Regions from separate parts of the Paenibacillus sp. CH40 genome, predicted to be linked through region 3. Evidence: a T-box and tRNA genes for the amino acid it is inferred to sense, from the RefSeq annotation. Region 3 holds a T-box; the other regions hold tRNA genes.
What was found. A T-box is a leader RNA that pairs with one kind of tRNA and senses whether it is charged. The one in region 3 lies ahead of argS (arginine--tRNA ligase), so its partner is inferred to be a tRNA-Arg.
Positions count from the first base shown of each region.

Region 1: it has a tRNA-Arg gene. The T-box ahead of argS (arginine--tRNA ligase) is inferred to sense a tRNA for this amino acid. The anticodon was not compared.
Region 2: it has a tRNA-Arg gene. The T-box ahead of argS (arginine--tRNA ligase) is inferred to sense a tRNA for this amino acid. The anticodon was not compared.
Region 4: it has a tRNA-Arg gene. The T-box ahead of argS (arginine--tRNA ligase) is inferred to sense a tRNA for this amino acid. The anticodon was not compared.

Region 1 is NZ_JANAVQ010000009.1:175,465-179,680, reverse strand. It holds gene NLX73_RS21715 (PdaC/SigV domain-containing protein) at 1-557, shown strand, start outside; gene clpP (ATP-dependent Clp endopeptidase proteolytic subunit ClpP) at 682-1,278, opposite strand; tRNA gene NLX73_RS21705 (tRNA-Arg) at 1,489-1,563, opposite strand; gene NLX73_RS21700 (sugar-binding transcriptional regulator) at 1,833-2,870, shown strand; gene gap (type I glyceraldehyde-3-phosphate dehydrogenase) at 2,964-3,974, shown strand; gene NLX73_RS21690 (phosphoglycerate kinase) at 4,095-4,216, shown strand, end outside.
Region 2 is NZ_JANAVQ010000005.1:261,697-265,912, forward strand. It holds gene asnB (asparagine synthase (glutamine-hydrolyzing)) at 1-628, opposite strand, end outside; gene NLX73_RS17170 (hypothetical protein) at 792-1,151, shown strand; gene NLX73_RS17175 (magnetosome magnetite crystal formation protein family) at 1,471-1,764, opposite strand; tRNA gene NLX73_RS17180 (tRNA-Arg) at 1,940-2,013, shown strand; gene NLX73_RS17185 (hypothetical protein) at 2,427-2,930, shown strand; gene NLX73_RS17190 (IS4 family transposase) at 2,927-3,496, shown strand; gene NLX73_RS17195 (PhzF family isomerase) at 3,829-4,216, shown strand, end outside.
Region 3 is NZ_JANAVQ010000002.1:229,536-233,751, forward strand. It holds gene NLX73_RS07460 (S-layer homology domain-containing protein) at 1-30, opposite strand, end outside; gene argS (arginine--tRNA ligase) at 292-2,022, opposite strand; T-box leader at 2,082-2,340, opposite strand; gene NLX73_RS07470 (four-helix bundle copper-binding protein) at 2,418-2,747, opposite strand; gene NLX73_RS07475 (MogA/MoaB family molybdenum cofactor biosynthesis protein) at 3,010-3,525, shown strand; gene NLX73_RS07480 (nicotinate phosphoribosyltransferase) at 3,592-4,216, opposite strand, start outside.
Region 4 is NZ_JANAVQ010000005.1:324,265-328,480, forward strand. It holds gene NLX73_RS17425 (cellobiose phosphorylase) at 1-1,394, shown strand, start outside; gene NLX73_RS17430 (exodeoxyribonuclease III) at 1,477-2,241, opposite strand; tRNA gene NLX73_RS17435 (tRNA-Arg) at 2,647-2,720, opposite strand; gene NLX73_RS17440 (hypothetical protein) at 2,978-3,886, shown strand; gene tig (trigger factor) at 4,030-4,216, shown strand, end outside.

The DNA of each region.
Region 1 (4,216 bases), on a different contig from region 3:
CGCAAATCAGCGGCAGCCAGCTGAATCCTGAGGCTCAACAGGCCATTAACAATGTGCTTAAAAAGCATGCAGAGGGTATATTGGCAGCAGGCAAAAAGATGATGGCTGAGGGAGAGGCTACAACAGAAAGACCGTATGAGTTCGGAAATGATTTTGCGATTGCCTATAACAAAAATGGTATTCTGAGTGTAATTATGCAGGATTACTCGTATACGGGTGGCGCACATGGCATGACGGCACGTAAAGGATATACGTTCTCGCTCGCTGATGGTAAACTGCTGCAATTGTCTGACGTTTTGAAGGCAAATCCGAACTACAAAAAGTTCCTCAATGCTGATTTGAAGAAAAAAATCGATGCGCTTCAGGCTGGCGAAGGATTCGGCAAATTTAAAGAGCTGGCGGCAGATCAGAATTTTTATGTGACGAGCAGTGGAGTAACAATCGTGTTTGATTTGTATGATTATGCGCCATACGCGTATGGAATTCCAGAGTTCACCTACTCGTTCGGTCAACTGCTGCCACAAGGCGGAAAGCCTTTTGCGGGACAGAGTGAATAGTACAAATAAACAATTCCAATTGTATATAACCTAAAAAAACAATAAAGCAAAAAAGCTGCCTACCGGATAAAACATCCGGGGCAGCTTTTTCATTTACCAGCTATCGAGAGGCAAATTTCTTCTCTTATACACCTTCTGGAGAGGAGCTAGTTAGCACTTTATCAATAATACCGTATTCCTTGGCATCATCAGCGGACATGAAGTAGTCACGGTCTGTGTCTTTTTCAATGCGCTCCAGTGGTTGGCCTGTGCGATCTGCGAGAATGCGGTTCAATTTGTCACGCATTTTCAGAATGCGGCGTGCCCGGATTTCAATATCCGTTGCCTGGCCTTGTGCACCACCCAGTGGTTGGTGAATCATAATTTCACTGTTTGGCAAAGCGAAACGTTTACCTTTGGCGCCTGCATTTAGCAAGAACGCGCCCATGGAAGCCGCCATACCTACGCAAATCGTAGATACGTCAGGTTTGATGTATTGCATCGTATCGAAAATGGCCATACCAGCTGTAATGGAACCGCCAGGACTGTTAATATACAAGTGAATATCTTTTTCAGGATCTTCGGCAGCCAAAAACAGCATTTGCGCAATAATAGAGTTGGCTACAACGTCATTGACGTCCGAGCCTAACAAAATAATGCGATCCTTCAACAGTCTGGAATAAATGTCATAGGCGCGTTCGCCGCGGTTACTTTGTTCTACTACCATAGGAACATAGCTCACGTCAAAAAACCTCCCTTAAATATCGTTAGTGGATTTGGTGGACATGCCGATTACACGTCCCTTATTTATAAACTGTTACCGTATTAACCACATGATAAACAATTTCAAACAAAAAGTCAAAGAAAGTCAAACTAATGATTAAAAAAAAGAGCCCTCAGCGCTCTTATCGGTTAAAACATTATATAGAAGCATTTATGAGTTCATTTAAAATGGCGCGCCCGCGAGGAATCGAACCTCGATCTCAGGCTCCGGAGGCCTACGTCATATCCGTTGGACCACGGGCGCATAGTTCAATCAATGCAAACAACTAACTAATTAAACAGCTAATTGGAAACAAAGATGATTATATGATATACAGCAGTGAATTGCAAGCTTTTATTAAATGCGCATATTCAGGCAAATGGTTGAGAAATATAGGTTCAGATAGACTTGCATGTGGAGCAAATATTGGTTAAGATATACGTGGGACTTAAAAAGTTATCCCGGGACGTTTTAAGACCAGTTAGAGATAGAGCATTAGAGACAGAACTTAGAAGTGTGCGGGAGTGGAAAGCATGCGAAAGATATTAGAAATACAGAAGCAGCTTCTGCCCGACCTCATGGATGTTTTGAAAAAAAGGTACACGATCCTGCATCAGATTATGCTGTCCGATGTTGTTGGACGCAGAACACTGGCAGCTTCACTGAACATGACTGAGCGCGTGTTGCGCGCCGAAACCGATCTTCTTAAAGCTCAAGGGCTAATTGAGATTGAGAGTGTAGGCATGAAGGTGAGCAAAGCAGGACTGGATCTGCTGGAACAGCTGGAGCCGATTGCGAACAACTTGTTCGGCCTGTCCCAATTGGAGGACCAGATTCGTCAAGCCTATGGTTTGAGGAAGGTGGTTGTCGTTCCAGGGGATTCGGATGCTTCTCCGTTAACAAAGCAGGAGCTGGGGCGCGCTGGAGCAAAAGCGTTGCTGAGTGTTATGGACGACGAGGATGTGGTCGCTGTAACAGGTGGCACGACGATTGCCGACGTGGCGGAACAACTGGCACTACCTTCTAATGGCCCACTTAAGGGTGGGTGGTTTGTACCAGCACGCGGGGGGTTGGGAGAAAGCATGGAAATGCAGGCCAACACAATTGCTTCCACAATGGCTCGCAAGGTAGGCGCTCAATACCGTCTGCTCCATGTACCGGATTTGCTCAGCAATCATGCTTACAACTCCTTGCTTGAAGATACGAACATTCAGGATATATTGAACCTGATTCGCGAGAGTCGTATCATCATTCACGGGATAGGCAACGCCATAGCGATGGCACATAGACGTAAACTTGATCCCGAAACCTTTGCTCAGATCAGCAGTGAGGGGGCCGTTGCCGAATCGTTTGGTTATTACTTTAACGAAGATGGCGTCGTTGTTCACAGAATGCTGACGCTTGGACTTCGATTAGAGGACATCAGGCGTACCGATACGGTTCTAGGTGTAGCTGGAGGCAAGAGCAAGGCGGCCGCTATTCATGCGGTACTGCGTTTCGGACAAGAAGACATTCTAGTCACCGACGAAGGCGCTGCTGCCGAGATTGTAAGTCATTATTTAAATGGTTAAGATGGATTTATGAATGGTGTTGTCTTGACGGGCTTTCGGGTCTGTCTTGAATATATAAAACTAAACTAAACGAACTTTGGGAGGAACTCACTCATGACAGTTAAAGTTGGTATTAACGGTTTCGGACGTATTGGACGCCTTGCTTTCCGCCGGATTCAAAACGTGGAAGGTATTGAAGTAGTAGCAATCAATGACTTGACAGATTCCAAAATGTTGGCACATTTGTTGAAATATGATACAACACAAGGTACTTTCCAAGGAGAAGTAGAAGTACATGACGGCTTCTTCAAAGTAAACGGTAAAGAAGTTAAAGTTTTGGCTAACCGCAACCCTGAAGAACTGCCTTGGGGAGACCTGGGTGTAGACATCGTTCTGGAATGCACAGGTTTCTTCACAACTAAAGAAGCTGCTGAGAAACATTTGAAAGGCGGCGCTAAAAAAGTTGTTATTTCCGCTCCAGCTACTGGCGACATGAAAACTGTCGTTTATAACGTAAACCATGAAATTCTGGACGGTACTGAAACTGTAATCTCCGGTGCTTCTTGCACAACAAACTGCTTGGCTCCTATGGCTAAAACACTGCAAGACAAATTCGGTATCATCGAAGGTTTGATGACTACAATTCACGCTTACACTGGCGACCAAAACACTTTGGATGCTCCACATGCTAAAGGTGACTTCCGTCGTGCTCGCGCAGCAGCTGAAAACATCATTCCTAACACAACTGGTGCTGCAAAAGCTATCGGTCTGGTAATTCCTGAACTGAAAGGTAAACTGGATGGCGCGGCTCAACGTGTTCCAGTAGCAACTGGTTCCCTGACTGAGTTGGTAACAGTTCTGGAGAAAAACGTAACTGCTGAAGAAATCAACGCAGCAATGAAAGAAGCTTCTGATGCTGATACTTTTGGATACACTGAAGATCAAATCGTTTCTTCCGACATCAAAGGTATCACTTACGGTTCTTTGTTTGATGCAACTCAAACTAAAGTTCTGACTGTTGGCGACAAACAACTGGTGAAAACTGTAGCTTGGTATGACAACGAAATGTCCTACACTGCACAATTGATCCGCACGTTGGAATACTTCGCAAAACTGGCTAAATAAGAACAGTCTTATTGAGCAATAACATAGAGCGGAAACAGGTTATTGTTTCCGCTCTTTATATATCAAATGTGCCTTAAATTCCTGTTTCGTAAAATTATAAGGGTGCGGAGGAATATGGAGATGAACAAAAAGAGCGTACGTGATATAGAACTGAATGGAAAACGGGTGTTTGTTCGTGTAGATTTTAACGTTCCGGTTGAGGACGGTAAAATTACGGATGACAAGCGTATTCGTGAAACCTT
Region 2 (4,216 bases), on a different contig from region 3:
TATGCCCGGGGCGTAGCTCCTTCATAGACGAATAGACGCCGTGTCCGGGGGTACGTGCAGGCCCTATGATAAAAATTTCGGCCAATCCCTCGGCGTCCACTGCTGCCTCTACCGCTGGATGCTGGAGCAGTGCTTTGGGTTCTGAGCCAAATACGAATACTTCTTCGGTTTGGCTATAAAATAGCGGCTTTACTCCCAGCCGATCCCGTGCCAGAAATACCTGCTCCCGCTCGCTATCCCAGACCGCAAACGCAAAAATGCCGTTTAACCGATCCACACATTCAGGGCCCCATTCGATATAGGATTCGAGCAGCACCTCCGTGTCGCATTGTGTACGGAAAAAATGCCCGCGCTGTTGCAGCTCTTTTTTCAGCTCAGGCGCGTTATATATTTCCCCGTTATATACAATCGTATAAGTGATATCCTCCAGCTGCCGGATCATGGGCTGAGCGCCATTTTCCGGGTCTATAACGCTCAATCTTCGGTGTCCGAAGGCACACGGGTTGGATATCCAGGTACCCGCAGCATCCGGTCCGCGATCGGAGAGCGTTTGTGTCATATTCAGCAGCAGCTCAGATTGATGCATTAAGTCTCCGTTCCACTGTATGAAACCTGTAATTCCGCACATGTCTGTTCATCCTCTCTTTGTCGTGTTCATCCAGTGTTGGAATGAATCAAAAACTAAATCCCCAGTTCATCAGTATATATGCCGAAAAGAAGCATAAAATGTCTGTCCGTTCCGAAAACTACAGATGGGGCAACCCGTCTACTCGCAAGGAAGGAGGGAGACCATGTACTACATCAAGGATGCCAAAATACGCCGCTTCACTGAACTTGACGGAGTGCGCTGCGCTGAGGTAGAGGTGCGGCCCGGTGCCGCAGATGACCCGGAACTGCTGGTCTATATCACGGCCAAGGATCAGACGGATGGTCAGCATGACTATGACATGATACGAATCATCCGCAATGACGCCGATCTGGAGCTGGATTGGTACGACAATAATCTGCATTCGGCATTTGAGGAAGTGACAGACAAGGCTTTTACCGACTCTACACACATTACTGCTGGTGAGGAGCGAGAGAAGTTTAAAAAAGAATTGCTCTCCTATGGGCAGCTCAGCACTGAGTTCGCCAAGGAGTTCGGGACATGAGGATATGGTGTGCTATGCCTCGGCTTTTGTTGATTTGGGCCCCGGCGCCATCGCCGGATCAGCGTGAAAGGAGGGGGAAATCATAGACGGCAAAGCGAATTATAAGAAAAACAAAGGCAGCAGTTATATTCATAACAATGAGTTCGCGGAAGAAGTGCTGGAGAAAAACGTAAGACATGAAGTACGGAGAAGTCCTAAACGCTTTGGGAATAAATAAGCAGCCATTGAACCCAATAGCAACAGCAACTCATCAAAAATGACCCTAAAGAAGCCTCCGTATCCCGCCAAATTAGCGGTATGTAGGAGGCTTCTTTTTGAACTAAGCCGCTTCACGCAGCGTCATAATCCCTTTGTAGATGTTATAAACAAAAACCCCGAGATAGACCACTACGAATAGCAGTACAAAACCGATCACTGAACCTGCATGATTCGCCGTAATAATAAAATACACGAGCGGAATTGCCGCAATAATGGGGAAAATATGCGATAAAATAGCTTTTTTTGCATGTCCCTGAACATATTCGTCCCGTACTGCAATCCACACAATGACAGGCACTAGAAAAGGTGCGAAGAAAATGCTGAAATAACAAAGTGACGACAAAAGACCTCTCACAGATTAACCCCTCCTTTATGCATGGTTCTTTGTACATAATACCCCGTTAGCGTCCAAATGATTCCTTTTGCAGCCAGCTTCCCTATATCATAAAAAAAATGCTTTTGACAGTTGCCCGAAATGTGATATAATAATCAATGCGCTGAATACATAAGGTTTTATTGATCACCATCTTGTCCCAGTAGCTCAGCTGGATAGAGCAACGGCCTTCTAAGCCGTCGGTCGGGGGTTCGAATCCCTCCTGGGACGTCGAAGCGTTCAGATATGTAAAGTTTGAACGAAATTAAAAATGCTTCAAATCCTTGATATATAAGGGTTTGGGGCGTTTTTTATTTTATTGGGGTTACGATAGAAAACGTTAGAAAAAGGTGTGATCAATACACCTGTTTACTCAAATTATACATACGATTTTTACACGCTATATAAACGTTCAAAAATGTCTGTTGTTTTGAATCCTGTTCACGTAGCTCTTTCATAAGGTGGGCATATGTAGAGGTAGTGATATCTAATGAGGCGTGACCAAGCCGCTCCGAAACATACAGTAAACTAATACCTTTATATAGTAGCACTCCTGTTGAATAACCACAAAATGGTAGAAAAAAGATCGTCTTTTCTGTAGAATCGTTGGTACCATCCAAACGAATCCGAAAGAAGACGATCTCATGAAAAATTCTATCACGATTACATCTATCCTTCAATCCATGCTGACTCCTGAAGAAGTTCAAAGGGTTGTGAAGTTAATAGGTTATGAAGACAAAGCCCGCAAGTTTACGGTGTACCATTTACTCCAATACTGGTGCATGGCTGCGTTGGAACAATGGGGTAGCTATCGATCCAGCGTAGATTATGCGGCTCTCTGTGGCTTGCCCGTCGTCCACTACTCACGCTTTTCAACCAAAGCCGCCGAAGTCCCGTTTTCCGTATTTAAGGAACTTTTCCATCTACTTGTTTGCAAATGTAACCGGGAAGCACGTCGGAAACTGACTTTCCCAAAAGAATTATTACTCATCGATTCAACCACGATGACGGTGGGAAAAACGCGTTTGCCTTGGGCTCTTTATCACGGGGAGCGTGCAGGTATTAAACTTCAAGTCGCTTTACGAGCAGAAAATGGGCAACCCTTCAGGTGGTCGAAACGCTGGGCTCCAAGCATGATGGCCCCATGAGTGAAGCGTTGGCTCAACCGGACTACATTTTGGTGATGGACCGTGCTTATGGGAAACTGGAGCGTCTGGATCACTTCAAAACCCATGGACAATCGTTTGTCATTCGGCTTCGCGACAACGTCCATTTGGAAAAGCCTCATGCGCTACGTCGCCTTACGAAGCCAGATTCATCCGTCATTCGGGATATCACTTGCCAGTTGGGAACCCCTCAGTGTCGTTCCAGACAACGTCATCGTGTGGTGATGTTTCGGGATTTTGAAGGTCGGGAAATTCGGGTGGTTACCGATTTAATGCAGGTGACCGCAGAACAAATCGCACAGATCTATAAGGCTCGATGGCAGATTGAAGTCTTCTTTCGTTGGATCAAGCAACATTTGAATATTCCAACGCTGTTTGGTACGACTGAAAATGTGGTCTATGGGCAATTATTCTGTGCTCTAATCGTCTATGTCCTGCTCAATTGGCTATTTGTTGCTGCTCAGACTTCATGGCCCCAACATGCCGTTCTTTCCTTTGCGCGATTTTCTCGTCTATTTCTTCTTCAAAACTACCTGTTGAATGGCTGATTCAGATTCGGCGCGTTCTTCTTCAGTGCACCTCTTGTTTCATGAATTGAGTTACTTATTTTGGTTATTCAACAGGCGTGGCAGAATCTAAAAGTATCTATAATCATAAAAGATTTATTCCGCTTTTAGATAAGGATGAGAAGACCATTTCAGCTAACTGCGGCTTTAGTTTAATAACAATCTTCCATAAAAGAGCGCGATTCTATAATAAGGATCAGTTCGTTTTCATTAAAGGGCCATATTATATCTTTTAATTTAAGTGAAACTGCCTAAAAAGTATGTTAATATCAGATTTAACAGACAGACAAATTAGTATTTATAGAGGCGAAATTATGAAAAAATATAGAATATATCAAGTAGACTCATTTACAAAAAATAGATTTCATGGTAACCCTGCTGGGGTTGTTCCAAATGCAAATGGACTTACAGATGAGCAGATGCAGAGAATTGCAAGAGAATTAAATAATTCGGAAACTGCATTTATTTTTGAAACAGATTCTTCAAATTATGATGTTGAAGTAAGATTTTTTACTCCAACAACAGAGGTTCCAATTTGTGGTCATGCAACAGTAGCAGCGCATTATATTTATGCAATTGAGAGAAAAGCTGAAACTGGAAGAATTATTCAAAAAACAAAAGCAGGTATATTGCCTGTTGATGTTATAAAGCATGAAGATGACTATTCTATTGTAATGACACAGGGAGAACCTTCTGTATCAG
Region 3 (4,216 bases):
GGCAACTGCCACGCTTTTATTTTTTTTCATGAGATACACCTCCATGTTTACTTTGCTTCTATACTTACCGACGCAATAAAAGCATCAAATGTTTCAAATATGCACAAATTGGTTGCAAAACAGTGGAATACCTGCGATTAGTGTAACCCGTCTAACTCTTTTCTGCTCACAATCTTTATACATACCCAAAAGTGCCTGTAACAGATTACCTTTTACAGTATCCCCTTGGAAGAACCGGATCTGGGTAGCAGTATCCCGCCGGCAAACCTCGCTCCCCTTTGTTCTCTTTGCTTACATCCGATTCGGTGCTTTCAGACCAAGAAGTTGCAGCGCGCATGCCAGAATATCCGCAGTTTGTTCCGCCAATTGAATACGCCAGCGTCCACCATTGACAATCCTTTCCTTGGCGTAAAAACGATTGAACGCCTGGGCCGTATCCAGTGCAAATCTCGCAATAACCGAAGGCTCCAGTTGGCGAGCCGCACGTATCAGTTGTCCATGATAACGATCCAACTGCTTAAGCAGCGCCCAACCTGCGTCACCAAACATTTCATCCGATATGTCATTCAAATCACGAGAATGGCTATCTTGGACAAGGGCGTTGTCGCTAGAATTAGTAGTAACATCAACATCGGCGCGAGCATGAGCTTTCTCCAGAAGGCTGCGTATGCGCGCATGAGTATACTGCACATAAGGCCCGGTCTCACCTTCAAAGGTCAGCGCCTCCTCCAACGAAAAATCCACTTCATTCAGCCGGTTGTTTTTTAAGTCACCAAAAATAATCGCCCCAATACCAACGTCCTCTGCTACTGCCTGTTGTTCCTGCAAATCGGGATTCTTCTGAGTAATGATGGCTTGAGCACGGGCTATAGCTTCATCCAGCACCTCTTCCAGTTTGACAACTTTTCCACGTCTTGTAGACATTTTCTTACCCGCAAACCGCATTAATCCAAACGGCACATGCTCACACTGCTCCGCCCATGCCTCTCCTGCATGTTTCAGCACCGCAAACACCTGCTGGAAATGCAGCTTCTGTTCCCCACCAACGACGTACAGAAGCCGATCAGCCTTCATCACTTCATGACGATAAATCGCTGTTGCCAGATCACGTGTCGGATAAATGGTAGTCCCATCCTTTTTTAGAATAAGACATGGCGGCAGTTCCTCGTCTTCCAGACGAACCACGAGCGCGCCATCACTTTCCTCCAGCAATCCTTTTGCTCTTAATTGAGCAACAACTGCCTGCATCTTATCATTGTAAAAACTTTCTCCCAGCACATGGTCAAATGTAATGTTTAGACGCTGGTACATACGATCAAATTCACCCAGACTGACTTCAACAAAAAACTCCCATAGTTGTTGAGCCTCAGCATCCCCATGTTCCAAACGTCGGAACCACTCGCGGCCTTCATCCTCTAAAGACGGATCATGCTCGGCCTCCTGATGAAAACGCACATACAGTTTCAGCGATTCACCAATCGGATCATGTTGTAGCTGCTCCTCATTTCCCCATCTTTTATAGGCCGCAATTTGCTTGCCAAACTGTGTTCCCCAATCTCCAAGATGATTCACACTAATTGGGACATATCCGGTTTCACCAAGAATACGATACAAGGCAGCACCAATAACAGTAGAGCGAAGATGACCAATACCAAACGGTTTGGCAATATTGGGCGAAGACATATCAATGACCACCCGCTGTCCGTGTCCGATATTGGGCCTGAGGAAATCAGCTTTGCTCAATTCAGCAAGCATAAGCGGAATATGAACCGATCGATCCAATGTTATATTTACGTAGGCACCCGATGCTGAAGCAGTTAAACCTTCTTCATGGCTCACTAGCTCCGCTAATTCCATTGCAATGTGCTGCGGAGACTTTCGAAACTTCTTAGCCAGCACAAAACAGGGAAACGCTACATCTCCCCATTCAGGCTGCGGAGGCACCTCGAATAAAGATAAAATTTCTTTTTCCTCCAAGCCCGTATGGGCCAATATCGCTTGAGCAGCAATCCTCACTAACATGATCTCTCTCCTTCTTTTTATAGAATCTAACAAAAAAAGCCCCCGCCTCTTGAAATAATTCAAGAGACGAGAACTTCAATATCCCCGCGGTACCACTCTTCGTAAATCGGTTGTGCAGCTAAAGCTAACTTACACAAATCGCGATTTCACTCCAATGACTAATAACGGTGTCTGCCGGGCTGATCTACTAGAATTTCTGCTCGTTGGATCAACCGTCTCCCGGGTGCGCTTCACATCGGACCTCATACCGGCTTCCACCTCTTCCGGCTCGCTGTAATGATACGGCTCCGCTGCTACTCTCCCGTTCCATGACGTTAATTCCAATTATTATACAAACCTATTCAGTAGAAAGCAACCTTTTATTTCCTCTTCAGGCACTAGTTCCATATATGTAATTACACTGCCACCAATTGGCGGCATGCCTGAACGCAACGACGGCAGGCTTCTGCACAATGTTTGCAATGATCATGGGAATGCTTGCTGCATTCAGCAGCACATACCTCACAGGCCTTGGCGCACAGCTCACAGATTTGCTCGGCAAAATCCGTTCCGCGCTGCAGCATTTGAGCAGCAAATCCGCATATTTCTGCACATTCCCTACTCACTCGAATACATTCACGCAGCATAGCTAAATCATATTCCTTCAAACTCGCTACGTAACATACATTGCAAGCGTTCATACATTCCAGGCAAGCATCCACGCATTGTTGGTATGAATGATTCATATTACATTACCTCCCAGTTGTTGACCCTGCTGTACTATTACCCGCTGATCCTTGAGTTTAATCATTTGATGTGCGCGCTTACAATAAAATAAAAACAAAACAATCCCGACTTATGTAAGGAAGTGTACTATATTCCAGTATGTAAGTGCAAGGATATTAATCACATGGATTTTTAGCCCCTGTTTCTGACTTGCATACACTCAGTCATTGCTCTATTGTAAAAAGTGTATGTCTAACCATCGATCAAGGAGTGAACATTTTAATGAATATGTCTTCCGTAGAGGAGCATCGACAGGAATCCCCGCAACAGGTTAATTGCATGGTCGTGACTGTCTCGGACACACGTACCGTGGAAACAGATACCGGGGGACAACTGCTCATGGATCTACTAGAAACCAATGGATATAAGGTTGTTCGATATGTCATCGTCAAGGATGACTACGAAGGTATTCAGCAGTTAGTATCCGAAGCAGCGGCACAGAATGACATCGAGGCTGTACTTTTGACAGGCGGTACCGGTATTTCTCCACGTGATACTACATATGAAGCCGTCTCCTCTCTACTGGATAAGGAACTACCTGGCTTTGGGGAAATCTTCCGTTATTTAAGCTTTGCTGAGGACATTGGTTCAGCAGCTATATTAAGCCGGGCTGTAGCTGGTACTGTGGGTCGGACAGCTGTATTTTCTATGCCTGGCTCACGCGGAGCCGTTCGTTTGGCAATGGAACGCATTATTGTCCCTGAGCTACGACATGTGATGAGAGAAATTTATAAATAAGCTCCTATTTCCTACATGCCGCGACACAAAAAGGCACCCCATACATTCATGAGGTGCCTCTTCCAACTATTCTTTTTCTTCAACTTCGGGCTGCATATAGCTGTCGATCAGCTTTTGCTTCAGCTCCCATACCTTCTCGCTCAGATTTACACGATAAATTTCAGGGTTCAGCTTCCGCAAATATTCTGGCCAAAACAATTTCAACTGTGAAGTATGGTAGGCACGAATTTCATCCAGCTCAGGAAGCTCATATACCTTCTGTCCATTTATAAAAATAGGCTCAAGCATTGGCACGGCTTCATAATTTTCTACATACTTCTTCATATACGGATGCAAAGGGTTAAACAGCTTCAGGCGCTTACCATTACGCGGACGCTCTTCATCCGGGAAAGAAATATAATCGGCTACAGCTCTCCCTTTCTTCTTATCCACAATGCGATATACATCCTTCTTGCCTGGTGTGGATACTTTTTCTGGGTTACCCGAGATCTTAATCGTCGGCAACATTTCGCCATCCACTTCTCGTTCAACTAGCTTGTACACCCCGCCGAGCGATGGTTGATCTGAAGCCGTAATAAGCTGTGTTCCTACACCCCATACATCAATACGTGCCCCTTGGGCTTTCAGGTTAAAAATCGTATTTTCGTCCAAATCATTGGAAGCTACAATTTGTACGTAATCTAAGCCTTCA
Region 4 (4,216 bases), on a different contig from region 3:
ATGGAAGCGGAGAGATTTATAAGTCAAATTTATATGAAAAACTGCTGTCATTGGCAGCCATCAAGCTGTCCACGCTGGACCCAGAGGGCTTGGGAATTGAAATGGAGGCGGGTAAGCCGGGATGGAATGATTCCATGAACGGACTTCCGGGGCTGTTTGCTTCTGGATTCAGTGAACTGTGTGAATTACAGCGACTTGTAAGATTTTTAATACATGCACAGGTGAAGCTTTCGGGCGATTCTGTGCTACGGTTGCCGCGAGAAGTTGCTAAGTTGATCCAACAGCTGAGGCTCGCAATGGAGGAATACTACCACGTTTCTGATGAGGCTGATTACAGGGATGAGAGCAAGGATTACAGCTTCTGGTCACGGATTTCGGATGCTAGAGAAGCGTACCGCGAATCGATTCGTTTTGGATTTGAAGGAACAGAAATACCACTAGCGTTTGAAGATGTACTGGTGTTTTTGCTCCAAGCTGAACGTAAACTCCAACAGGGGATGGATAAGGCTCTGCTTATCGGTGAGGGGATATACCCAACCTTCTTTTATTATGAAGCCAGAGAATTCGAGGTACAGGAGGATGACTGCGGGGGCAAGCTCGTAAACATACATTCCTTCGAACGTAAGGATACCCCATATTTTCTAGAGGGACCGACCCGGGCTATGAAAGTGGTTGGCGACATTGTAAATGGGCAGGAGCTATATCGGCAAATCAGGCAGAGCGGGCTTTACGACAGGAAGCTGGGTATGTATAAGGTGAATGAAAGTCTGGCGGGGCAGCCGTTTGAACTCGGTCGTTCCAGAGCTTTTACACCGGGTTGGCTGGAAAATGAATCTATATTTATGCATATGGAATATAAATATTTACTTGAGTGTTTAAAGGCGGGTCTATACACTGAGTTTTTTTCAGACATTAAAAAAGCGTTTCCGCCTTTTATGGACCCAGAGGTCTACGGGAGAAGCACGCTGGAGAACAGCTCCTTTATTGCTAGTATTGCTAATCCTGATGCAAGTTTGCATGGAACGGGATATATTGCGAGGCTGAGCGGATCTACGGCAGAATTTATTCATATGTGGTTATGGATGATGACGGGCGGGCAGCCGTTTGGGTATGATCATAGGGGACTATCCTTGGGACTGGAGCCCAAGCTGCCAGGCTGGCTGTTCACAGCTACAGGTGAGCTATCTTTCTGTTTTCTCGGAAGCTGCCAGGTGACTTATTTTAATACGGATCGTAAGGATACTTATGCACCGGAATGCAGAGTGACCCAATATGTACTGTATTACGTCAGTGGCGAAAAGAAGACGATATACCAGGCTGTATTAGATCAAAAAGAAGCGCAAGATGTGAGAGAGCGGTTGATTTCCCGTATCGAGGTATATTTGGGGACATAGCTCTATGAATTAAAGCCGTCATGCTGCCATAACAGAGCATAACGGCTTTTTAAGACTGCATAAATCCTTGTGTGAGGGGGAACTATGCTGAAATATCTTGCAAATCCAGTATAACAGGGCAGTGGTCACTGCCTGTAATATGGCAATCAATGCTCGCATCCATCAATAGCGGACGAAGTCTCTCCGAGACGAGGAAGTAATCAATCCGCCAGCCGATATTCCGTTCCCTCACCTTTGGCATGTAGGACCACCAGGAATAAACATCCGTCCGGTCAGGATAAAAGTATCTGAAGGTATCTATAAATCCGGCGTCTAGCAGCTGTGACATGCGTTCCCGTTCCTCAGGCGTGAATCCGGCATTTCCGTAGTTAGCCTTGGCATTTTTGAGGTCGATCTCCTGATGAGCTACGTTCAAGTCTCCACAAACGATGACAGGCTTCAAAGCATCCAGTTGTTGCAGGTAGCTGCGAAAACGGTCTTCCCATTCCAGTCTGTAGGGCAGTCGGGATAAGTCCCGTTTGGTATTCGGTGTGTACACATTGACGAGATAAAATTTTTCGAATTCCAGAGTAATGGTTCGGCCCTCTGGTTCTTCGTTTTCCTCAAGTCCATAATGCACAGAGAGCGGCTTGATTTTGGTGAAAATAGCCGTGCCGGAATATCCTTTTTTCTCAGCGTAATTCCAGTATTGTGTATATTCCTCCATGTTCTCCATGAGGATTTGACCTTCTTGAAGCTTCGTTTCCTGTACGCAAAAAATATCGGCATTTGTTTCTTTTAGATAAGTATAAAATCCTTTGGTCACACAGGCTCTTAAGCCGTTTACATTCCAAGATATTAATTTCATTTGTTAATCTCCTTGCTAATTCACGCGGTCAAGCGATGTGATTTGTATATCCTTTGTTGACATAAGCTTATAAATGTCTTCTAACTGGACTTCATAGGTTTTTCATCAAAATGGTCCTGAAATGGTGCAACATGATAGATGATAGCAATTTCTGCGTTTTTTTGAAAGAGTAGAGACTTGAAACCAGCGCCTAAAGTAGTGATGGGCAGACTAATCTTTCTACATTATTTATAATGAAAAAAAGCTCCCTTGCGGAAGCTATTTTTGGTGTAATTTATCAAGAGAGATACTCTCCCTATGGTCGGCTGCGAAGTATAGGCTAACGATACCGATGACCCGACGTTCCCCCGTGGTTTATCTCATGAGAACAAAAAAAGCCTCCATTATGGAGGCTTCTTGTTATGACGTCCCAGGAGGGATTCGAACCCCCGACCGACGGCTTAGAAGGCCGTTGCTCTATCCAGCTGAGCTACTGGGACATAAAATTCAAGCGAATATTAATATATCATATGGATAAAAGAAATTCAAGTCTTATTTTGCATATATCGCTTATTTAGGCTTTATACAGCATAAATTCTGAGTAGACGTAGTTTTTTTTGCCTTATAAAAGGGTATGTTAGAATACAGGTGAATATGTGTAAGACGAGTGGTTGGACTTCGGCTACTGTTTCTCATATAATCTACAAATACTTGAGCTTGCGAAGGAGAGGGGGTGCCTTGAATAAAGGACTCCAAGGTGACGACAAAAGAAAATAATATTGTATTGTTTCCGAAGACACTGGACTATTATCAAATTCAACTTACTGTGATGCTTGAAAACGAACGTTACGGAGAGGCGATGGCGATGCTGCGTTTTTTAATGCAGTGTCAGGGACAGGAGCAGAAGCAATACGATGAATGGAACGCTCTATTACAATGGCTGGAGGCTGCATTTCCACAGTACGCTGACAGCGGGGCGGTAACGGACGCTGTGGAAGAAGAGGTCAGTGAAGTAGAGTTAGCTCGCCGTCATGCACGCTTTAAGCAGGAGCAGGATGCAGGCTACAGCAACAAGCTGTTGCGGATGGCTATGGATGAACCCTTATCCGAACAGACGATTTTAGCGTTGGAGCAGTTGTCCTATCTGGAACTGCCAGAAATCGACGATGCCTTGCTTCGCTGGATTACGGAACGGGAAATCCATCCTTTACTTCAATTCCGTGTTCTACAGACAATGCGACGACGCGGAATGGAAGGGACGATAGAAATCAGACGGGGTGATGAACAAGCGGAAATCGACATTGAAACGGTTCCGTTACAGCCAGGTGATTTTCCAGAGTCTATTATGCGTATTTTGGAACGGGTGGCCGATCAAACTGAGGTGCACGAGCCTACACTATTCTATTTTGCACAGGAGCTGTGGTCACAGTTTGTGATGGCAGTATACGGTACGAAAGATTATAGATCAATGTTGGTGGAAGAGGACGGAATGCCGGATATTTGGGCTGCAGCACTCCATCAGACGGTTTCGGAAAGTTTGAACGGAAATAATAATGAGGAAGAAACTCGTGCTATATATGGCATTACAGATGCGCTTCGCTTCCGTTTTGAGCAAGCGTATCGGTCGATGCGACTATTCGTAGCGGCGGGAATGAACACTCCTTAATGACCGGAAACGTTTACCTGTGAAGCATTCAAAGGGCTGCTCTTGAAAAAGACAGTAATGTTAGATATACTATAGTGGTTATTTTGTGTGCGTTGATTGTAATGAAAACTAAGTGAAGATTTTGTTGGAGGGGAAAGCATAAAATGAAAGCAACTTGGGAGAAAATAGAGAAGAACCTTGGGGTTCTTGAAGTTGAGGTTGACGCGGATCGTGTAGCCGCTGCACTCGACAAAGCTTTTAATAAAGTGGCAAAACAAGTAAGTGTACCAGGATTCCGTAAAGGTAAAGTACCACGTCCTATCTTTGAAAAACGCTATGGTATTGAAAGTC